DNA from 2 places in the Stenotrophomonas sp. YJH_SMC_57 genome. Region 1 is predicted to be linked to the other one. Evidence: riboswitches for the same ligand, from Rfam matches in the RefSeq annotation. Region 1 holds a riboswitch; the other holds the start of a gene.
The links. Region 1 has a riboswitch for glycine ahead of AC5P7U_RS05150 (trimeric intracellular cation channel family protein). Riboswitches for the same ligand answer to the same signal wherever they lie in the genome.
Positions count from the first base shown of each region.

Region 2: another riboswitch for glycine. It lies ahead of gcvP (aminomethyl-transferring glycine dehydrogenase); the one in region 1 lies ahead of AC5P7U_RS05150 (trimeric intracellular cation channel family protein).

Region 1 covers NZ_JCAFSZ010000003.1:230,683-242,436, reverse strand. The annotation lists gene AC5P7U_RS05180 (primosomal protein N') at 1-411, shown strand, start outside; gene AC5P7U_RS05175 (glutathione S-transferase family protein) at 507-1,127, opposite strand; gene AC5P7U_RS05170 (NYN domain-containing protein) at 1,240-2,019, opposite strand; gene AC5P7U_RS05165 (NAD(P)/FAD-dependent oxidoreductase) at 2,143-3,423, shown strand; gene AC5P7U_RS05160 (nuclear transport factor 2 family protein) at 3,506-3,937, opposite strand; gene AC5P7U_RS05155 (GIY-YIG nuclease family protein) at 4,058-4,333, opposite strand; glycine riboswitch at 4,374-4,463, shown strand; glycine riboswitch at 4,477-4,580, shown strand; gene AC5P7U_RS05150 (trimeric intracellular cation channel family protein) at 4,665-5,282, shown strand; gene AC5P7U_RS05145 (hypothetical protein) at 5,314-6,177, opposite strand; gene AC5P7U_RS05140 (3-deoxy-7-phosphoheptulonate synthase) at 6,538-7,611, opposite strand; gene AC5P7U_RS05135 (hypothetical protein) at 7,907-8,164, opposite strand; gene AC5P7U_RS05130 (DNA alkylation repair protein) at 8,278-9,015, opposite strand; gene AC5P7U_RS05125 (MarR family winged helix-turn-helix transcriptional regulator) at 9,012-9,512, opposite strand; gene AC5P7U_RS05120 (hypothetical protein) at 9,668-9,934, shown strand; gene groL (chaperonin GroEL) at 10,047-11,696, opposite strand.
Region 2 covers NZ_JCAFSZ010000001.1:175,608-187,361, reverse strand. The annotation lists gene AC5P7U_RS00825 (amino acid permease) at 1-924, shown strand, start outside; gene AC5P7U_RS00820 (VOC family protein) at 1,028-1,438, shown strand; gene gcvP (aminomethyl-transferring glycine dehydrogenase) at 1,531-4,398, opposite strand; glycine riboswitch at 4,461-4,563, opposite strand; gene AC5P7U_RS00810 (multidrug effflux MFS transporter) at 4,863-6,089, shown strand; gene AC5P7U_RS00805 (siderophore-interacting protein) at 6,231-7,127, shown strand; gene AC5P7U_RS00800 (hypothetical protein) at 7,210-7,602, shown strand; gene AC5P7U_RS00795 (M2 family metallopeptidase) at 7,722-9,686, opposite strand; gene AC5P7U_RS00790 (phosphoethanolamine transferase) at 10,293-11,754, opposite strand, start outside.

The DNA of each region.
Region 1 (11,754 bases):
GTCTGGCTGCAGACCCATCATCCCGGGCATCCGCTGCTGGAGACCCTGGTGAACGGTGGTTACCACCCGTTCGCGCAGGCCGAGTTGAACCAGCGCCAGGCCGCCGGTTTCCCGCCCTTCGCGCACCTGGCGTTGATGCGCGCGGAAGCGCAGCAGGTCGAGCACGCCAACGCCTTCCTGCTGGCGGCGCGGCAGCTGCTGGGCGAGCAGAACGTGGTGGAGGCCTACGGGCCGATGCCGGCACCGATGCCGCGCCGTGCCGGTTACCAGCGCACGCAGCTGCTGCTGTCGGCACTGCAGCGGCCGCCACTGCACGGCGTGCTGGCACAGCTGGTGCCGCAGCTGTATGCGCTGCCGGAAGCGCGCAAGGTGCGCTGGTCGCTGGATGTGGATCCGACCGATCTGTATTGAGGTCTGGCAACCGGTACTGCGTAGCGTCGAGCTTGCTCGACTGCCGTGCGCCAGACGCAGTCGAGCAAGCTCGACGCTACGCCCAACGCCACCGCTTACGTCAGCGGTGACATCACGCCGCGCTGGTAGGCCGGCCGTTCGCGCAGGCGCGCATACCAGGCCGCCAGGTGCGGCAGTTCCGGGCGCTGGATCGGCAGTTCGTACCAGGCATAGATCAGCGAGCCCAGCGGGATGTCGCCCATCGCGAACGTATCACCGGACAGCCACGGCTGCCGGGCCAGGGTGGCATCGGCCATCGCCAGGTAGTCACCGGCACGCACGATGGCGGCATTGATCCGCGCTTCGTCACGATCGGCCGGCGCGGTGCGCATGATGCCCCAGATCAGGTCACTGTAGATCGGCGCCATCCGCGAGGTGCTCCAGTCCATCCACTTCTCGGCCTGGGCGCGCTGCATCGGGTCTTCGGCGTACAGCGTGCCCAGCGCGTAGCGCGCGCTCAGGTAGCGCACGATCGCGTTGGATTCCCACAGCGGCAGGCCGTGATCTTCGATCACCGGCACCAGGCTGTTGGGATTCATCGCCAGGTACTCCGGCGTCTGCGTGCCACCGTGGCTGCCACCGACTTCGATGGACTCGTACGGCAGGCCGATCTCCTCGGCACACCACAGCACCTTGCGGACGTTGCTGGAATTGCGACGGCCCCAGATCTTCAACATGCGGGTATTCCCTGCTGGCAATGCGAGCGGCAACGATACGCCTGATCGGTGTGGGTGTGTGCGTGCCGGATGCGGGATCTGGCATCTGGACGCTGCCGGCCAGCGGCCGGCACTACCTGTTCTTTTTGGGCAGCGCGCGTACGTAGGAGGATTTGCCGTCCTTCTTCAGTTCGAACAGGCCGATCGCCGCCAACAGATCGCTCAGCTTGCCGTAGCCATAGTTGCGCGGATCGAACGACGCCTGGTTGCCGATCTGGCTGCCGACCGGGCCCAGGTGCGACCAGCCATCCTCACCCTCGGCCGCCGACACCGCACGACGCAGCATCTTCACCAGCCGGGTGTCACTGCGCATTTCCGCACCGCTCTTGCGCGGCCGTGCATCGTCGTTGGTGACCGGTTCGTTGGAGGCCTGTTCGCTGGAGGCCTGTTCGGCATCCGGCACACTGGCGTGGGTCTGGCCCAGCGCCTCCAGATAAGTGAATTTCGAGCACGCGTTGACGAACGGTTCGGGTGTCTTCTTCTCGCCGAAGCCGTACACCTTCACGCCATCGGTCAGCAGCCGCATCACCATCGGGGTGAAATCGGCATCGCTGGAGACGATGGCGAATCCATCGAGGTTGCGCGCGTACAGCAGGTCCATGGCATCGATCACCATCGCCATGTCCGAGGCATTCTTGCCCTTGCTGTAGGCGAACTGCTGGATTGGGCGGATCGCATACTCGTGCAGCACCGCTTCCCAGCCCTTCAGCCGCGGGCTCTTCCAGTTGCCATAGGCGCGGCGCACGTTGGCCACGCCGTAGCGGGCCACTTCGGCCAGCACCTCGTCGATCTTCGAGGCCGGCGCGTTGTCGGCGTCGATCAACAGGGCGATGCGCTTTTCCGGTTCGCTCATGGGCTCCTCACGGGACGTTGCCTGAACCCGAGTATCGCCGATCCACGCGGGCGCTGACGTGACAGGCGGCCGCCGTGCGAAGATGCCAGGCGCTTCCCCCAATGCCCCCACTGGAGTGAGTCGATGAGTCGTGAGCGCGTCCCCCACCTGGTCGTTGTCGGCGGTGGTTTTGCCGGTCTCTGGGCCACACGTGCCCTGGCCCGCGAGCGCATACGCATCACCCTGGTCGACCGCCGCAACCATCACCTGTTCCAGCCGCTGCTGTACCAGGTGGCCACCGCCGGCCTGTCCGCGCCGGACATCGCGGCACCGCTGCGCCATATCCTCGGCCACCAGCGCAATGTGGAAGTCCGCCTCGGCGAAGTAGTGGCCATCGACAAGCAGGCCCGGCAGATCCGCATGGCCGATGGCAGCACGCTGGACTACGACAGCCTGCTGCTGGCCACCGGCGCCACCCACGCCTACTTCGGCAACGACCAATGGGCCGATGATGCGCCCGGCCTGAAAACCCTGGACGATGCCATCGCACTGCGCCGCAAACTGCTGCTGGCGTTCGAGCGCGCCGAGGCCGAACCGGACCCGGCGAAAAAGGCCGCGTGGCTGAGTTTCGCCATCGTCGGTGGCGGCCCCACCGGTGTCGAACTGGCCGGCACGCTGGCCGAGATCGCGCGGCATACGCTGCGCAACGAATTCCGCCACATCGACCCGGCCAGCGCCAAGGTGCGGTTGGTCGAGGCCGGCCCGCGCGTGCTGTCCTCGTTCCCTGAAGTGCTTTCGCTGAAGGCGCGCCGGCAGCTGGAAAAGCTGGGCGTGGAAGTATTGACCGGCACCCCGGTGAGCGACATCGACAGCCAGGGCTTCAAGCTGGGCGAGCAGTTCGTGCCGGCCCGCACCGTGGTGTGGGCTGCCGGTGTGGCCGCCTCGCCGCTGGCGCGCACGCTGGACGTGCCGCTGGACCGCGCCGGACGCGTGCAGGTGCAACCGGACCTGACGCTGCCCGATCATCCGGAACTGTTCGTGGCCGGTGACCTGGCCGCACTGAACCAGGCCAATGGCAAGCCGGTGCCCGGCGTGGCCCCTGCCGCCAAGCAGATGGGCAAGTACGTGGCCGAGGTGATCCGCGCGCGCCTGCATGGCAAGGCCGAACCCGGTCCGTTCAAGTACGCCGACTACGGCAACCTGGCCACCATCGGCCGCATGGCCGCGATCGTGCACCTGGGCCGGCTGCAGCTGTCGGGCATCCTGGCCTGGTGGTTCTGGCTGGCCGCGCACGTGTTCTTCCTGATCGGCTTCCGCAACCGCATCGTGGTGCTGCTGAACTGGGCGGTGGCGTACTGGAGCTACCAGCGCAGCGCACGCATCATCTTCGGTGATGACCAGGAAGACCGACGGCCAAGGCGGTAGGGCCGCGTGCATGTTCCTGTGGAGCCGAGCCATGCTCGGCTGCACTTCGCGCGGAGTGTAGAAGCCGAGCGTAGGCTCGGCTCTACTGCGCCTTCGGCTTCGGGTACCACAACGCATTGACGATGACCCAGCGCTGGTCGAAGCGCCCCATGTGGAAGTAGTCGACGAACCACGGGGTTTCCAGTCGTACCGAGGCTGCATTGCCGGTTACGTCCAGCACCGTGCAGCGGCGGTCCCATTGATCCTTCGGGGTCTTCAGCGCGCCCTGCTTCGTCAGCGAGACCAGCTCTTCCTTCGACATGCGGCGCAGGCCCAGGCGTTCGTCGGGTGTATCGCCGAGCACGGCACGCTTGGCCAGGTCCGGATGCAGGGAACGGGCGACGCGCTGCGGATCGGCTTCCAGCTGGCCGTCGACGTAGTCGTGGCAGGTGGCTTCGATGGCCGCGATCGTGGCCGGGTCGGCGGCGGGACTTGATGATGCGGAAAGAGCGAACAGCAGGGCAATCGTGGACATCCGGGTCTCCAGCTCTGGGCGCGGGGCGATCATCGCATGGGCCGGGTAGCCCATCCACGCATGGCGTGGATCTATTGGTCCGGCGATGCCGGCAGGCCGGAACCGAGCGTGGGCGTGGATCTACAGCAGCGTTCCGGCGGGTGCCAGCAGCCAGGCCAGCTTGCGTTCGCGCGGCTGCTGCTTGAGCTGCCATTCGGCGCGCGAGGCGGCGGCCCGGTCGGGGTACTCGCGCACGGCCAGCACGCGCAGCGGCGGGCGGGCCCGGGTGTAGCGCGCGCCCTTGCCGGCCTGGTGGGCAGCGAAGCGTGCCTCCACGTCGGTGCTGATCCCGGCGTAATAGCTGCCATCGCGGCATTCGAGCAGGTACAGGAACCACGGGCGGAGGGACGGGGCCATGGCCGGATTATGCCGTGCTGCACTGCAGCGGATATACTGGCGCCCGAATGCAGGAGAGAGGCGCCGCGCTGGCGCCCGCCGAAGGCGCAGGCTCCCATGATCGCTCAGGCCGGTGGGCTGGAATCCCACCAACCATGCATTCGACTCGCCGAGCTGGAGAGAGGTCACCGGGCACGCCCGGGACGATCCGCCGAAGGGGCACGCGGCCAACGCCGCTGAACTCTCAGGCAAAAGGACAGCGGGAGCGGCACCGGTCATCGTCATCCCGTCATTGCGCAGGCAGTGGCGGTAGTCGCGCATGGCCGGCCCCACCGCGCCCGGAGCCTGCCCCATGCTGTTGTCCATCATCTACCTGATCGCCATTTCCGCCGAAGCCATGACCGGCGCGCTGTCCGCCGGCCGCCGCCGCATGGACCTGTTCGGCGTGGTCATGATCGCCTGCGTCACCGCCCTCGGCGGCGGCTCGCTGCGCGACATCCTGCTCGGCCACTATCCGCTGGGCTGGGTGAAGCATCCCGAGTATCTCGCCTTCACCGTGTGCGCGGCGCTGATCGCCACCTGGGTGGCGCGCTGGATGCACCACTTCCGCCGCACCTTCCTGGTGCTCGACGGGCTGGGCCTGATCGCCTTCACCCTGATCGGCTGCTCGATCGCGCGCGAGGCCGGCCACGCCACGCCCATCGTGCTGATCGCCGGCATGCTGACCGGCGCGTTCGGCGGCGTGCTGCGCGACATCCTCTGCAACGAGGTGCCGCTGATTTTCCAGAAGGAGCTGTACGCGATCATTTCGCTGCTGACCGGCGCGGTGTACCTGTTGCTGCTGCACTGGGGCGTGGCCGACGCGACCGCGATCCTGTGCTGCCTCGGCGGCGGCTTCGCGCTGCGCCTGCTGGCGATCCACTACCGCTGGGAAATGCCGAAGTTCGTGTACCACGACGAGGTGCATTGAATGCTGTGTACCAGGCGTGGGGCCTCGTGGTTCAACCCTGCAGGTTGACACTCATCGGGCTCTCCCCTGCCAGGATGCGCCGCCGGTAGGCCTCTGACGGATAGACATTCCATGGGATCCCACCGTTGCTGCAATCGACTTCGATCTCTTCAAGCAACCCGGGATCAACCCATCCAGACAGGTAGTCAGGCTCTGATCTTCTATTGAATTCCGGGGAGTGGATCTGGCCTTCAACAACGATCTCGTTCCGAACGGTGGAAAGGAACAGCGCCCGGAGATCGCCCTCCACATGCGTATAGGTGCCTGCCTCGAGAAAGGTCCGCACGCTGACGTTTCCGCCGACGGCCAGTATTCCATCGTTGAGCGAGCAAGCGTGGAGATGCTCACAGTCGAGATCGTCCCGTACAAACAGCCAGCCACCACACTCAAGATTCCGGGTCTTGAGGTTTCCAAGAATGATCATACAAAGTGCCTCATTCACATCGTTGAGCGCCAGCACTCCCTCCACGCACAGATCGCCATCGACGATCACGCAGTGCGTTCTGCAGTCCGACTTCCAATTGCCGACGAGGGAGGCGGCGGGAACCACCTTGAACACGGATTCGCGCTCATCCGGCTCTCTGTCGGCAGATGCCGCGATCATCGCCCGTGCTTTGAGGGTAGTACGCAGAAGCGTCTGATCTCCCTGGTGGCGATAGCTTTCGATTCTTTCATCAAGCTCCGCAAGCAGGTCAGCCGTCTTCGAAGCAGAAGAGGGCTCAAACCAGTCCTCGATGACCGACACCATCCTCTCGGCAATCCCACCTCCCCTCGAGCGTACAAGCGCCACGGCCGCCTCACGGGAGATCGAGCGGGACTTCACGCTCTGCGGACTGTCGTCAGGGAAGACATGCATTGATGGCGTCCAGTGCGGGTGGGACCTTGATCTTCGGCCCAACCCGCAGAGAGACTCCATACAACTTTTCCGAAATCCTGTCGCATGGCTTGTCGATATCCATGCATGGCGTGGATCTACTGCATCGCCCGCGCTTCGCGCGATGGTCGAGCATGGCTCGACGCTACAAAGGGCGGCATCCACGCAGGCGGTGGATCCTGCCACCCCGGCGATGTACCTGGCGCTGTCGCTCATGCGCAGCGCCAGGCGCATCGCCGGTGCAGATGGGCCGGCCTCCAACTCCGACCGGCCCTGATCGCGGCCGCACCCCCGCAGGCGCTGGCCACCATCCACACACGTGCCGCACTCAAGCGGCTTCCATCAGGCGGCTTCGGACACCTTCACTTCACGACGGGCGCGCACGGCCGCAGCCAGTCGCTCCAGCACCGTCACGGTGGTATCCCAGTCGAGGCAGCCATCGGTGATGCTCTGCCCGTAGACCAGCGGCTGGCCTTCCACCAGTTCCTGGCGGCCACCGACCAGATGGCTCTCGATCATCACGCCAACGATGCGCTGTTCGCCGTCTTCCAGCTGAACGGCGATGTCGTCGATCACCTTCGGCTGGTTGTCCGGGTTCTTCAGGCTGTTGGCGTGGCTGGCGTCGATCATCAGGCGGGTCGGCAGTTTGGCCTTGGCCAGCGCCTGGCAGGCCTCGGCGACGCTGCCTGCGTCGTAGTTCGGCTGCGTGCCGCCGCGCAGGATCACATGGCAATCCGGATTGCCGGTGGTCGACACGATGGCGGTGCCGCCCTGCTTGGTGACCGACAGGAAATGATGCGGATTGGAGGCAGCCCCCACCGCGTCAGCAGCGATCTTGACGTTGCCATCGGTGCCGTTCTTGAAGCCGACCGGACACGACAGCCCGGACGCCAGCTCACGATGCACCTGGCTTTCGGTGGTGCGTGCACCGATCGCGCCCCAGGCCACCAGGTCGGCGATGTACTGCGGCGAGATCACATCGAGGAATTCGACACCGGCCGGCAGGCCAAGCTTGTTGATGTCGCGCAGCAGGCCGCGGGCGATGCGCAGGCCCTTGTCGATCCTGAAGCTGCCGTCCAGGTCCGGGTCGTTGATCAGACCCTTCCAGCCCACCGTGGTACGCGGCTTCTCGAAGTACACGCGCATGACGATTTCCAGTTCGCCGGCCAGCGCATCGCGCAGTGGCTTCAGGCGCTGGGCGTACTCGATGGCAGCGTGCGGATCGTGGATCGAGCACGGGCCGACCACCACGGCCAGGCGATCGTCGCGGCCATGCAGGATCTGGTGCAGGGCCGCGCGCGAGGCGCTGACGGTGTCGGAGGCTTCATCGTCACACGGCAGCATCGCCAGCAGCTGGGCAGGCGGTGTCAGCGGTTCGATGGTGCGGATACGCAGGTCGTCGGTGTGCGGGGGCATTGCGGGGGTTCTCCGGAACGTTGGGGGTCCCCAGCGTGGCGGCATGAAAAAAGCCGCCAGGTTCGCTGGCGGCTTTCGGGAATGCGTCTGAAGCTTTCTTCAGGGTGAGCGCAGTCCTTCCTCCGCCAGAGGCTTCGGAAAGTAATACCAGTAAAAGCGGGTGGCGGCTGCGTTCATGGGGTGTATTGATAGCACAGCTTTTGCGCAGTGCAAAATGTTTCATCCGCAACTGGGGACGCGGTTCAGCGAGGTGCGCGCCGGCCCGGCCCGTGCGGCGGCAACCACACGAAGTCGCTCATCTGCCATGCACTTCCACATCCAGCAGCAGGCCTTCATGGATGTCGGCCCAGCGCTCCAGCACCCGACCCAGCTCCTGCCTGGCCTCATCCAGCTGCTCGGGGTTGAGCAGCGAGCGCGCGGTGTAGAGATCGGAGACCAGCCGCCGCAGCACCGCTTCGGGAATGGCCACCGACGGCCCCTCGTGTTCCGGCAGCTGCAACGCCGGGGTTTCACCCAGAGGACCGAACAGCGTGACCTGGAGCGTGCTCTGCATGATCAACTTCCCTGCGGACGGACATGGGCAATGCACTGTTTACCGTGTCTGGGTGACAGGCGCATGTGCCATGCCCGCTTGAATGGTCCGGGGTAGCCGGCCAGTGGCCGGCGCTACCGCAGCGAGCGCGATGCGCGTTTGCGGATGTAGGCGTTGGCAGCATTGGGGTGCTCGTGCTGCCAGCGCACGCACAGGTCACGCAACCATTGCGGCTGCGTCTTGCCGGCATCGTTGAGCCAATTGCCGACCGAGTCCTGCACGTAGCGTTCGGGGTCGTCGGCGAGTGCCTCCAGCAGCGGCAATGCCTGTTGCGGATGCTGCTTGAACAGCGCGACATGCGTGGCCCAGACACCGCGCGGGCGCAGTGCTTCGCAGGCGAACCGGCGCAGGTACGGCGATGCTTCCTGCGTCCAAGGGCGCAGGTGCTCAAGCGCCTGCAACGGCGCAGCAACGATGTCCGCGCGCAACGCCAGCCACGCCCATTCGCGCACGCCGAAGTGCGGGTCATCGGCCAGCGTGCGCATCTGCTGCAGCTTCTCTGCCAAGGTTGCACGGGCATCACTGCCGATCAGGTAGCAGGCCCAGCCGCGCACGGTATCGGAGTTGTGATGCTGCCAGAGCGCAGGCGCGCCCTGCCCCGCCTCACGCAGCAGTTGCGCGGCCAGGGCCATGCGCTGGGTGATGCCCTTGCCTGCAGCGTCGCACATGCGCTGCAGCGCTGCCGGTTCAAGCGACGGCGCCACGCACCGCAGCAACTCACCGAAGTCCACCGCCAGGCACTCGGCCAGATGGGTCGTCGCAACGCGGCCGCTGTTGAGCGCGTGCAGGCGTTGCGTGGTCATCGCGCTCATGCCCTGCTCCCGCGCCCGGCGTCGGTGTGCAGCCAGACCTTGTGCAGCAGCTGCGAAAGCTGCTGCTGCTCGGACGCATCCAGGCCATCGAACAGGCCACCGATCCACTGCGTATGCCGTTCGAACAGGGTTTCCGCCAGGCGCGTGCCCTTTGCGGTCAGTACGATCTGCAGGCGGCGGCCATCCTCGGCATCACTGCGACGCTGCAGCAGGCCTTCGCGCTGCAGGCCATCAAGCAGGCCGCTGATGGTGGCGCGGGCGACCCCCGCGCGCTCGGCCAGCGCATGCGGCGGCAGCGTGCCACCCGCCCCATGCAGCAGGAACAGCACGATGAAGCGCCCTTCGCTGAGTCCATGCGGGGCCAACCGGGTGGCGCAGTCGTGGTCGATCGCCGAGGACAGCGACAGCAGCTGGAAGCACAGGCGCAGCTGCGCGACGTTGCTGTGGCCGCGGCGCTGCGCTTCGTCCAGCAAGGCATCATGCTTGGCTTCGAACATGCTTCAAACCCTGATGATTAGGCGCCTAATCATAAATCGAATGAATGGGATCGGGTCAAGCCGCCTGCCAAGCCACCTGCGATGCCAGAGCGTTTACGTGATCTTGGCGGTCGGCCCACTATAAGAACCACATCAGTCTCTTTCTGGATCCCAGCATGACCCCTTCGCAAGCGGAAACCATTGCCAGCGCCGTCATGCAGCCGGACGACCGGCGCGCCGAGATCGCCGCGCAGCAGCAGGCGCAGGCGCAGCAGTTGAAGCGCCAGCGCAAAGCGGCAGCCATCGGACTGATCGGCATGGCCGCAGGTGCATTGATCGCAGGCCAGTCGGGCCTGCCGTGGGTAAAGGGCCTGCTGTACGGCGGCGTGCCGACCTTCTTCATCGCCAGGATCTGGCTGGATCGCCGCGCCCTGTGCCGCTGACGCCTCTGGGCGTGGGTGGAGGCCAGGCGCAGCGGCGGCGTCCACCCGATGCGGCCCACAAAAAAACCCCGCCTTGCGGCGGGGTTCTTCATTGCTTCGGGAGCGCGTGGACTTAGAAGTCCATGCCGCCCATGCCACCCATGCCGCCCATGCCACCGGCGCCACCCATGGCCGGCTCGTCCTTCTTCGGAGCTTCGGCAACCATGGCTTCGGTGGTGATCATCAGGCCAGCGATCGAGGCAGCGTTCTGCAGCGCCGAACGGGTCACCTTGGTCGGGTCCAGGATGCCGAACTGCAGCATGTCGCCGAACTCGCCGGTGGCGGCGTTGTAGCCGAAGCTGCCGGTGCCTTCCTTGACCTTGTTGATGATGACCGACGGTTCTTCACCGGCGTTGGCGACGATCTCGCGCAGCGGAGCTTCCATCGCACGCAGGGCGATCTGGATGCCGTGGTTCTGGTCTTCGTTGGCACCCTTCAGGCCAGCCAGCGAGGTGACCGCACGGACCAGGGCAACGCCGCCGCCCGGGACCACGCCTTCTTCAACGGCTGCACGGGTAGCGTGCAGGGCGTCGTCGACGCGATCCTTCTTTTCCTTCATTTCGATTTCGGTCGAGGCACCGACCTTGATCACGGCAACGCCGCCGGCCAGCTTGGCAACGCGTTCCTGCAGCTTCTCGCGGTCGTAATCCGAGGAGGTGTCCTGGATCTGGGTCTTGATCTGGCCGACGCGTGCGTCGACGGCAGCCTTGTCACCCACGCCATCGATGATGGTGGTGTTTTCCTTGGAAACCTGCACCTTCTTGGCGCGGCCGAGGTCCTTGATGGTGGCCTTTTCCAGCGACAGGCCCACTTCTTCGGAGATCACGGTGCCGCCGGTCAGCACGGCCATGTCTTCCAGCATCGCCTTGCGACGGTCGCCGAAGCCCGGAGCCTTGACGGCCACGACCTTGACGATGCCACGGATGGTGTTGACCACCAGGGTCGCCAGCGCTTCGCCTTCGACTTCTTCGGCAACGATCAGCAGCGGCTTGCCGGCCTTGGCGACGCCTTCCAGCACCGGCAGCAGGTCACGGACGTTGGAGATCTTCTTGTCGTGCAGCAGGATGAACGGGTCATCCAGGTCAGCGGTCTGCGACTGCTGGTTGTTGATGAAGTACGGGGACAGGTAGCCGCGGTCGAACTGCATGCCCTTGACCACGTCCAGCTCGTTGTCCAGGCCCGAGCCTTCTTCAACGGTGATCACGCCTTCCTTGCCGACTTCCTTCATCGCGTCAGCGATGATCTGGCCGATCGACTCGTCCGAGTTGGCCGAGATGGTACCGACCTGGGCGATCGCCTTGTCGTCGGCGGTCGGCTTGGAGATGTTCTTCAGCTCGGCAACAGCGGCCACGACGGCCTTGTCGATACCGCGCTTGAGGTCCATCGGGTTCATGCCGGCGGCCACAGCCTTGGCGCCTTCGCGGATCAGGGCCTGGGCCAGCACGGTGGCGGTGGTGGTGCCGTCGCCAGCGTCGTCGTTGGTGCGCGAAGCAACTTCCTTCACCATCTGCGCGCCCATGTTCTCGAACTTGTCAGCCAGTTCGATTTCCTTGGCGACGGAGACGCCGTCCTTGGTGATGGTCGGAGCGCCGAAGCTCTTTTCCAGCACGACGTTGCGGCCCTTCGGGCCCAGGGTGGCCTTGACGGCATTGGCGAGAACGTTGACGCCGCGCACCATGCGCGAACGGGCGTCTTCACCGAAACGAATATCCTTGGCAGCCATTGCGATTACCTCGATGTTTGCGCCGGGCCGGGCCCGGCGACGAAAGGGGATGTCTTAC
Region 2 (11,754 bases), on a different contig from region 1:
AAGAACTTCGGCGAGTTCGAGTTCTGGTTCGCGATCCTCAAGGTGGTGGCGATCCTGGCGTTCATCGCCATTGGTGTGGCGCTGCTGATGGGCTGGCTGCCGCAGGTGACCTCACCGGGCCTGAGCAACTTCACCGACCACGGCGGCTTTGCGCCGAAGGGCCTGGCCGGTATCGGTGCGGCGCTGCTGGTGGTGGTGTTCGCCTTCGGCGGCACCGAGATCGTGGCCGTCGCCGCCGCTGAAACCGAAGACCCCGAGCGCAGCATCGCGCGTGCGATCCGAACCGTGGCCTGGCGCATCCTGGTGTTCTACATCGGCTCGCTGAGCGTGATCATCGCCGTGGTGCCGTGGACCAGCGAGGCGCTGAAGTCGCCGTTCGCCGCGGTGCTGGATATCGCCCGTATTCCGGGTGCGGGCACCGCCATCACCCTGATCGCGGTGATCGCGCTGCTGTCGGCGCTCAATGCCAACCTCTACGGTGCCTCGCGCATGATGTATTCGCTGGCGCAGCGCCGCGAAGCCCCGGCCGTGCTCGGCTGGACCGATCCGCGCCAGGTGCCGGTGATCGCCGTGCTGGCCAGCGTGCTGTTCGGCTTTGCCGCCACGGTGATGGAACTGCTGTTCCCGGACCGGGTACTGCCGGTGCTGCTGAACATCGTCGGTTCCACCTGCCTGCTGGTGTGGACGCTGTCGCTGGTCTCGCAGCTGGTGCTGCGTCGGCGCGCGGATCGCCTGGGCACGCGCCTGCCGTTCCGCATGGCCGGTTTCCCATGGCTGACCTGCTGTGCGCTGGCGATCCTGGCGCTGATCTTCGGCCTGCTGCTGAGTGAGTCGCACACCCGCCTGCAGTTCCTGTCGATGGTGGCACTGACCGCCAGCATCGCCGCTGGCAGCGCCATTGCGCGGCGGATGCGCGAGGCGTGATGGAAGCTGCCGGCCAGCGGCCGGCACTACCACGGGGGCTGCACATCCGACGTGCGATGCTGATCGCGTGGGCCGTCACCGGCCCGTCGAACAGGAGTTCCGCATGCTGCGCAGCCGTCCGTTCCTGATGTTCACCGGCCAGGCCGAAGCCGCCCTGGCCCTGTATGCCGAGGCCTTTGCCGATTTCCGGCTGCTGGCGCTGCAACGCCACCCGGAGGGGCCCGGTGCCGGCGTGCCTGGCCAGGTCCGCCAGGCCATCTTCCTGCTCGGCGGCACCCATTACCTGTGTTTTGACAGCCTGGACGTACACGACTTCACATTCTCGCCCTCGATTTCGCTGTTCGTCGAGTGTGCCGGCGCCGAGCAGTTCGAGCGCGCGGCGCGCGTGCTGGGCGAGGGCGGCCATTGGCTGATGCCGGTGGGTGACTACGATTTCAGCAACCGCTATGGCTGGGTCCAGGACCGCTTCGGCGTGTCCTGGCAGTTGAGCCTGGGGCAGATGCCGGACCCGTGATCGGATCTTTGTGGGTGTGGACCTTGGTCCACACGCCCTTGAAAAAACGGCCCGCATGCGCGGGCCGTTTTCATTTCCGATGGATCGAAGGCTTAGGCCTCGACTTCATCGTCCTTGTAGGCATCGACCGGGATGCAGGCACACATCACGTTCTTGTCGCCGTACACGTTGTCCACGCGCGCCACCGGCGGCCAGTACTTGCCCTGCTTCAGGCTGGCCAGCGGGAAGGCGGCCAGTTCGCGCGGGTAGGCATGGGTCCACTCGCTGGCGGTCACCGCGGTGGCCGTGTGCGGTGCGTTCTTCAGCGGGTTGTCCTCGCGGTCCAGGCGGCCGTCTTCGATCGCGCTGATTTCCTCGCGGATCTGGATCATCGCGTTGATGAAGCGATCCAGTTCGTGCAGCGATTCGCTCTCGGTCGGTTCGACCATCAGCGTGCCGGCCACCGGGAAGCTCAGGGTCGGGGCGTGGAAGCCGAAGTCGATCAGGCGCTTGGCCACGTCCTCGGCACCGATGCCGCTGGTCTTTTCCAGCGGACGCACGTCGAGGATGCACTCGTGCGCCACCAGGCCATTGCGGCCGGTGTACAGGGTCTTGAAGTGCGGGGCCAGGCGCTTGGCGATGTAGTTGGCGTTGAGCTGCGCGACCTGGGTGGCCTTGCGCAGGCCTTCGCTGCCCATCATGGCGATGTACATCCAGCTGATCGGCAGGATCGAGGCGCTGCCGAAGCTGGCCGCACTGACCATGCCGACCGGACCGTGGTCACCCAGCTTGCCCGGCAGGAACGGGGCCAGGTGCTCCTTGACCGCGCACGGGCCGACGCCCGGGCCGCCACCGCCGTGCGGGATGCAGAAGGTCTTGTGCAGGTTCAGGTGCGAAACGTCCGAACCCCACTTGCCCGGCTTGGCCACGCCGACCAGGGCGTTCATGTTGGCACCGTCGGTGTACACCTGGCCGCCGTGCTGGTGGATGATCTCGCAGATCTCCACCACCTCTTCCTCGAACACGCCGTGCGTGGACGGGTAGGTCATCATGATCGCGGCCAGGCGGTCGCTGTACTTCTCGGCATTGAGGCGGATGTCCTCGACATCGACGTTGCCGTTGGCGTCGGTCTTGGTCACCACCACCTTCATGCCGCACATCTGCGCCGACGCCGGGTTGGTGCCATGCGCCGAGTCCGGAATCAGGCAGATATCGCGATGACCTTCGCCGCGCGAGCGGTGGTAGGCGCGGATCGCCAGCAGGCCAGCGTACTCGCCCTGCGCGCCGGAGTTCGGCTGCAGGCTGACCGCGTCGTAACCGGTGCACTCCACCAGCATCGCTTCCAGCGTGTCGATCAGTTCCTTGTAGCCCAGCGCCTGGTCGGCCGGCACCAGCGGATGGATCTGCGAGAACTCCGGCCAGGTCACCGGAATCATCTCGGCGGTGGCGTTGAGCTTCATCGTGCACGAGCCCAGCGGGATCATCGTGCGATCCATCGCCAGGTCCTTGTCGGCCAGCGAGCGCAGGTAGCGCAGCAGTTCGTGCTCGCTGTGATGGGTGTTGAACACCGGGTGGGTCAGGAACGCGGACTGGCGCAGCAGGCCGGCCGGCAGCGCGTCGGCGGTGCTGGCATCGAGTGCGTCGACGTCGGCCTGCGCACCGAACACGGCAGCCAGCGCGACCACGTCGGCGCGGGTGGCGGTCTCGTCCAGGCTGATGCCGACCGAGTCGCTGTCGATCGCGCGCAGGTTGTAACCGGCGGCGCGGGCCTTGGCGTGGATCTCATCGGCGTGCACGCCGGTGACATGCAGGGTGTCGAAGAAGTCGCCACCGACCTGCACGCCGGCCGTGCGCAGCGCCGCGGCCAGGATCGAGGCCAGGCGGTGGGTGCGGCGGGCGATGCGGGTCAGGCCGTCCGGGCCGTGGTAGACGGCGTACATCGACGCCATCACCGCCAGCAGCACCTGCGCGGTGCAGATGTTGGAGGTGGCCTTCTCGCGGCGGATGTGCTGCTCGCGGGTCTGCAGGGTCAGGCGATAGGCCGGGTTGCCCTGCGCATCCACCGAGACGCCGATCAGGCGGCCCGGCATCGAACGCTTGTAGGCGTCACGGCAGGCCATGAACGCGGCGTGCGGGCCACCGAAGCCGAACGGCACGCCGAAACGCTGGCTGTTGCCGACCACGATGTCCGCGCCCCATTCGCCGGGGGCGGCCAGCAGGGTCAGGGCCAGCAGGTCGGTGGCCACGGCCACCAGGCCGCCACGTGCGTGCACGGCATCGACCAGCGCCTTGTAGTCGCCGACCTGGCCGAAGGTGTCCGGGTACTGCAGCAGCAGGCCGAAGGCTTCCGCTTCCAGCGCTTCGGCCGGGGTGCCCACGCGCAGCACGATGCCCATGGGCTCGGCGCGGGTACGCAGCAGTTCCAGCGTCTGCGGGTGCACGGCGTCGTGCACGAAGAAGGTGTCCGACTTCGACTTGGCCGAACGCTTGGCCAGGGTCATCGCTTCGGCGGCGGCGGTGGCTTCGTCCAGCAGCGAGGCGTTGGCGATTTCCATGCCGGTCAGGTCGGCGCACAGGGTCTGGAAGTTGATCAGCGCTTCCATGCGGCCCTGCGAGATTTCCGCCTGGTACGGGGTATAGGCGGTGTACCAGGCCGGGTTTTCCAGGATGTTGCGCAGGATCACGTTCGGCGTGTGGGTACCGTAGTAGCCCTGGCCGATGAAGCTGCGCAGCACGGTGTTCTTGTCGGCGATCGCACGGATCTTCGCCAGTGCCTGCACTTCGGTCATCGATTCCGGCAGTGCCAGCGGTGCGGGCGACTTGATCTTGGCCGGCACGATGGCATCGGTCATCGCATCCAGCGACGCGTGGCCGACGACGTCGAGCATCTGCGCGATCTCGGCATCGTTGGGGCCGATGTGGCGCTCGACGAACGCGGAATGGTGCTCGAGCTCACGCAGGGAAGGGGTGTTCTGGGACATGGCGAAGGATCCGTCAGGAAAGGGCACACGCACGGGCACAAGCCGCCGGTCGGCGGTCTGCGGGGCGCCCCTCTGTCCTTTTGCCTGAGAGTTTGGAAGTGCGGCTGGCCGCAGCTTCGTGCCCCTTCGGCGCCGGATCGAACCGGTCTCTCCAGAGTTGTGTTACGGGTGGTATCGGGCCTGAGCGATTACGGGCGTTGCGCCTTCGGCAGCGGTGTTCCGCTTCTCCCACCGTGTTGCCCGCCGATTATAGCCCGTCGCGGGCCCGTGGGCCGCCCCCGGCGGGTGCGGCCGCGCCTGAATGGCCGATGGCCCGTCCGTACGTTTTGTGCACTGCTGCATGGCATCGGGCGCAATCCCCACCTATGATGGGCGGATACCCGAATTCATCTGGCGCCGTCCCTGCTGCAGGGGACCGGCGCCCGCCGTGCGTGCCGCGCATGGCCCTGCCGGACGCCTTCCCCATGACCGCCGCTGTTGCTCCTTCCACCCGCCGCATGGCCCTGCTGCTCGCCGGCCTGGCCATGTTCGGTCCGTTCTCGATCGACACCATCTTCCCGGCCTTCCCGCAGCTGGCCCAGCGCCTGGCGGTGGACGAGGTGGCGGTGCAGCAGACCATCAGCGTGTACCTGCTGTTCTACGGCCTGATGAGCCTGGCGCACGGCCCGCTGTCCGATGCCTGGGGCCGCAAGCGGGTGATCCTCGGCGGCCTGGTGGTGTTTGTCGGCGCCTCGGTCGGCTGCGCGCTGTCCACCGACCTGACCACGCTGCTGGCGTTCCGCGCGCTGCAGGGCCTGTCGGCGGGTGTCGGCATGATCGTCGGCCGCGCGGTGATCCGCGACCTCTACCACGGGCATGACGCGCAGCGGCTGATGAGCCAGGTGTCGATGCTGTTCGGCATCGCCCCGGCGATCGCGCCGATCATCGGCGGCTGGATCCTGCTCAGTGGCGCCGGCTGGCCACTGATCTTCTGGTTCCTGGTGGTGTTCGCACTGGTGCTGCTGGCAGCCACCGCACGCTTCCTGCCGGAAACGCATCCGGTCGAGGCGCGGGTGCCGCTGTCGCCGCGGGTGCTGATGCGCGACTACGTGCGCATCGGCTTCAACCCGCGCTTCCTGCGCCTGGCGCTGGCCGGCAGCATCGGCTTCGGCGGCATCTTCCTGTACATCTCCTCGGCGCCGGTGTTCGTGATGCAGCATCTGCATCTGGGCGAGGGCGGATTCGCCTGGCTGTTCATTCCTACCATCGGCGGCATGACCACCGGCTCGTTCCTGTCGGGGCGCATGGCCGGGCACACCACGCCCACCCGCCAGGTCGCCATCGGTTTCGCGCTTTGCGCGTTGTCGGTACTGCTGAACGTCGGCTACGTGGCACTGGCGCCGCAGTTCGTGCTGCCGTGGGCGGTGCTGCCGATTTTCCTGGGTGGCATGGGCATGGCGCTGATCTTCCCGATCCTGGCGCTGGCGGTGCTGGACATGTACCCGCATCAGCGTGGTCTGGCGTCTTCGCTGCAGGCCTTTGCGCAGCTGATGATCAGCACCGTGGTGGCGGGCGTGGTATCGCCGCTGCTCAGTGCCAGCCCGTTGCACCTGGCACTGGGCCAGGCCGCCTTTTTCGCCGTCGGATTCGTGTTCTGGTACTGGGAACACCAGCGTGAACGCGTGGCGCAGGCAGCCTGCACGGGCCATTGAGCAGCGCGCAGGGGTAGGGCGGGGCGCGATGCCTGCAACCCTTGCGACCGAACACCACCGGATTAGGCTGGGGACTCCAGCCAGCCGGTGCAGGGGTGCACGACAGCCAGCCGATCCAATGTCGTTGCATGAGGTTCCCCCATGGCTGCGCAGCAGACCTACCGCCTGTTCGAGGTGGCGCTGAAAGAGCGCCGCGTGCTTTCCCCTTCGCTGGACCGCATGGTGTTCACCGGTGCCGACGTGGCACGGATGAAGACCGAAGGCCCGGACCAGCGCATCAAGGTGTTCTTCCCCTTGCCCGGCCAGGACCTTCCGCAGGTCCCCAGCGGCGAGGACTGGTACCCGCGCTACCGGGCCCTGCCTGACGACCAGCGCCCTCCGATGCGCACCTACACCATCCGCCAGCTGCGCGCTGAGCAGGGCGAGGTCGACGTCGATTTCGTCATCCACGGCGTGACCGGGCCCGCCTCGCGCTGGGCCATGCATGCACGCCCGGGCGACCGTGTGGTGCTGCTCGCTCCGGATGCCGACTGCGCCGACAGCAGCGAAGGCTGGGAATGGAAGCCGCCGGCCGGTGTGGGCCAGGTGCTGCTGGTAGCCGACGAGACCGCGTTGCCGGCCGTGGCCGGCATCCTGGAGGAACTGGCGGGCATGGCCGATCCGCCACGCACGCTGGCCCTGCTGGAAGTCGCCCAGGCCGGTGATGCGGTGCCGCTGACCGCGCCGGCCAGCGCCGAACTGGTCTGGCTGCCGCGCGGGCAGGCGGCCTACGGGCAGCCCCTGCTGCAGGCGGTGCAGCAACGCCTGGCAGCGGCCTCGAGCGTGGGCGCCGGTGATGAGCTGGAGGAGATCGACGTCGATGCGCAGATCCTCTGGGAGCAGGCCGATGCCAGCGTGGCCGGGCCGCTGTACGCCTGGGTGGCGGGCGAGGCCGGGGCCGTGATGGCGATCCGCCGGCATCTGGTCCGCGACTGCGGGCTGGACCGCCGCTCGATCACCTTCATGGGCTACTGGCGGCACGGCAAAGTACTGGACTGATCGCGCAGGATCGAACGTGCGTGAAGTGGCCCGGCGGGCGGGGTGCGCTATCCTTGCGCCCCCCTCGCCGCGGTACCGCACCATGTCCACCAGCTCCAAGACCCGCCGCGACCAGCGCCGTCGCCAGGAAAAGCAGGCCGCCAACAAGGTTGCAGCCCAGGCCTCGCCGGTGGAGCCGCATGCCGAACTGCGCGACGCGCAGCGCACCCTGCTGGCCGGGGTCGTGCGCCGCGACGGCGAATGGGTGCTGGGCATGGACGGCCGCATCGCTGGCCACAGCGAGAGTGCTGCGCAGGTGCTGGCGCTGATCATGCAGGCCGGTGAACTGCACGAGCGCAACGGCACGCCGGTGCGCCTGATGTACTCCGATGCGCTGCGCGATGCCGCGCAGGCCGAAGCGAAGGAGAAGGGCCAGACCTTCGAGGAATTCAAGGCCGAGCTGGCCGCGGCGATGGCGGCGAAGAAGAACAGCTGACAGGCATTTCGGTAGCGCCGGCCGCTGGCCGGCTGCCCGTTGGGTCTTCATCGCGTAGTTGCCGGCCAGCGGCCGGCACTACCAGAAAGGGGCGGATCCTTGCGGATCCGCCCCTTCTTTCATTTCGCCGCCGGGGCCGCGTTGGCCTGCCAGCCGCACATCTGGCCTTCGTTCTGCTGCTTCAGCCACTCGTTGACCGGGCTGAAGTACTCGATCATCGGGCCGGCATCGAGCTTGTCGCTGCCGGTCAGCTCCTTCAGCGTGGCCTGCCACGGCTGGCTGGCACCCTTGCTCAGCATCGCCCAGTACTTCTGGCCGGCTTCCTTGTTGCCGTAGAAGGTGCACTCATGCAGCGGGCCCTTGTAGCCGGCCGCATCGCACAGGCCCTTGTAGAACTGGAACTGCAGGATGCGCGCCAGGAAGTAACGGGTGTACGGGGTGTTGCCCGGCACGTGGTACTTCGCGCCCGGGTCGAAGAACTCTTCGCCACGGGGGCTGGCCGGGGCCACGCCCTGGTACTTGGCCTTCAGGTCCCACCACGCCTTGTTGTAGTTGTCGGCGGTGATTGAACCGTCGAACACGCCCCAGCGCCAGCGGTCGATCATCAGCCCGAACGGCAGGAACGACACGCCCGACAGCGCCATGCGCATCTGGTTGTTGATGACCGCCTCACGACTCTCGGTCGGCGCATCGACCAGGCCGATCGAGCTGAGGTACTTGGGGGTCATCGCCAGCACGATGGTGTCGCCGATCGCTTCATGGAAGCCATCGTTGGCACCGCCCTGGAACAGCGGCGGCAGCGGGTTGTAGGCCAGGTCGTAATAGATGTGGCCCAGCTCGTGGTAGATGGTGGTGAAGTTCTCTTCGTTCGGCTTGATGCACATCTTGGTGCGCACATCGCCTTCCATGTTCATGTCCCAGGCGCTGGCGTGGCAGACCACGTCGCGGTCATCGGGCTTGATGAACTGGGTCTTTTCCCAGTACGACTGCGGCAGCGAGGGCATGCCCAGCGACACGTAGAAGTCCTGCGCGCGCTCGGTCATCTGCCTGGCGGTACGCAGTTCGGCCTCGCGCTGCGCCTTGTACTGCGCGGCCACGTTGGCATCCTTGCCGGCCTTGGCCAGCGCGGCGCTCAGGTTGCTCTGGTACTGCTTTTCAAGCGCTGCGGTGATGTCCAGGCTGCCGGCACCGGGGTACGGTTCCAGCTGATCCCACAGGTTCGACCAGTCCTGCTGCCACATGTTGCCCAGCAGGTGCGCGGCGATCAGGCCATTGCCCACTTCCGCCTTGTCCTTGCCATAGGTCTTGTCCAGCTTGCCGCGTGCGTAGCAGTGCAGCTGCTCGTACATCGGCTTGACCTGTTCCCACAGGCGGTCGGTTTCCGGGCCGATCTGCTCCGGCGGCATGTCGTAGCCGCTGCGCCACATCTGCCCGGCATCGGTGAAGCCCATGCCCTTGGCGCCTTCGTTCACCAGGCCGACGAACTTCTGGTAATCGCCGCGCATGCTCTTGGTGGTGCTGTGCCAGCCCTGCCAGGCATCGAGCTGCTTGTCGTAGTCGCGGCTGCGCGCCAGCACCTGCTCCAGTTCGCCCAGCTGGCGGCAGGAGTTCGGATCGTTGGCATCGGTGCAGTACTTGCCGGCCCCGTAGCTGCCTTCCATGCGGGTAGCGATCTGGGTCAGCTCGGCCAGCTTGGCCGGGTCACGCGGCGCCGGCATCGAGGACATCAGCTTCAGCAGGTGGATCGCGCGCTTGCTGTCCTCGCTCATCGGCTTGCCGTCGAACTTGGCGGCCTGCTCGATCCAGCTGTTGAGCTGGGTCAGCGAGCGTTCGTTGGCCTTGGCCGCGATGCGTTCGGAATCGCTGTTGATGTAGGTGGAGGACAGCCACTGTGCCGAGGTCATCTCCGGGTAGGCGGCCTTGAATTCGGCATTGATGCGGGCCACGAACTGGTCGGCGGTTTCGCCGGCCGGTGCGCTGGGGCTGGCGGTCTCGGTGCCGGGCGACGGTTCCTTCTTGCAGGCGACCAGGGCCAGCGTGGCGGCGGCGATCGCCGAGGCCAGCAGGAGATGGCGGTGTTTCACGGGCGGTCCTTGGGTGGTGAACGACGGCCGAAGGCTAGTGGGCAGCCGCTGCCACCGCAAGTGGCGGAAGTCGGTAGGGTTCGGCAGGGCTGCGCCCTGCACCCGCAGAAGCAACGGCAACATCAACATCAGCATCAACATCAAAAGCGGGCTATCCGTGGGATGGCGGGGCGGTGTGGGCTTGCAGGACACGCCGTAAACCCATCCATGGGGGCTCGATGGCGCCATCCATGGCGCCAACGGTTCTGCAAGCCCACACCGCCCCACCTCTGACAGATTCCGGCGGCTGTTGGTAGGTGTCGACCTTGGTCGACACATCTGGCAGGTATCGATAATCAAATTTGAATCAGATCTACCGTGTCGACCAAGGTCGACACCCACCAGAGCAGACTGCCGTTCCAACAGATCGCGGAAAACTGTCGAAGGCGGGGTGGGTCCGGTTGAGGGGATGTGAGCGGCATGGATGCCGCGACCAAGCCCCCATGGACGGGTTCACGGCGTCCCCTCAACCGGACCCACCCCGCCAACCCACGGAATGCCGCTCTTGCTTTGGCCGTTGCCTTTGCATTGAGCAGGTGCAGGGCTGCAAGCCCTGCCGAACAACCCTCACCTTTCGCAGCTGGCGAACACGTCGCGCTCGCGCTCGTACAGCGAGGTCTTCACCTGCATCAGGCCCAGCACCGACGGGAACAGGTTGTCGTGGTCGGTGTACGCCGCCGAACGCTTGCGCACGCACTGCAGGTCCAGACCGCGGCTGCTGGCAAAGCCCGGCGAGAACCACATCGTCATCGGCACGCGGGTCTGCTCGGCCGGGGCGATGGCGTAGGGCACGCCATGCAGGAACAGGCCCTTCTCGCCCAGCGACTCGCCGTGGTCGGACAGGTAGATCATCGCCGTGTCGTAGTCCTGCAGGCCCTGCAGCGTGCCGATGGTCTTGCTCAGGAAGTGATCGGTGTACAGCACGGCATTGTCGTAGCTGTTGGTGATCTCCTCGCGCGAGCAGCGGCCGATGTCGCGGGTGTCGCAGGTCGGGGTGAAGCGGCGGAATGCAGGCGGATAGCGCTCGAAGTAGGCCGGGCCGTGGTTGCCCAGCTGGTGCAGCACCACCACCCGGTCACCGGGCTTGGCGCGCACCTGGGTGGCCAGGTCCTGCAGCAGGATCTCGTCCATGCAGCGGCCATCGGCACACAGCCCCGGCGTGGTCGCGTCGGACAACGACTGGAAGTCCAGACCTTCGCACACGCCCTTGCAGCCGGACTGGTTGTCACGCCACAGCGGTGCGATGCCAGCACGGTTCAGCACATGCAGCAGCGACTGGTGCGCGCGGATCTTCTTCTCGTCGTAGTCGTGGCGGCCCCACGGCGAGAACAGGCACGGCAGCGAGACTTCGGTGCTGGTACCGCACGAGTGCATGTCCGGGAAGTTGATCACCGGCGCCTGCGCCAGTTTCGGCGTGGTGTTGCGGCCGCCGTTGAGGCCCCAGTTCTGCGCGCGCACGGTCTCGCCCATCACGATCACCAGCAGGCGCGGCTTGCTGGCCGGTGCACGCGGGGTGGCCTTGGCGTCGGTGCCGATCGGCAGCTTCGGCGCGCGCTGCACCGGATTGTCGCCACGCAGTGCACGCGGCATGCCCAGCAGCACGTTGGCCGGCGTGGCGAGATAGCGCACTTCACGCTGGTTGCGCATCAGCGCCGAGACGTCCTGGAACGAGATCAACGCGCCGCCGACTGCGGTCACTGCGGCCACCACCAGGAAGCCGAGGCGCCACAGCAGGCTGCGGCCCCAGCTGCGGCGGCGCAGCTGCACCCGCCACAGCACCACCATCGGCAGCACCGCCAGCAGCAGCACCGGCCACACCAGCGACACCGTCATCAGTTCGCGGCTTTCCTTGGGGTCGGTCGCCAGCACGTTGCGCAGCATGTCCGCATCCAGGTAGATGTGGTAACGGCTCATGTAGTGCGCGGCGAATGCAGTCACCAGCAGCAGCAGGCTGATCACCACCTTGGCGTTCCAGCGCCAGACCAGGATGCCGAGCAGTACGCCGTGCGTACCCAGCAGCAACAGCAGC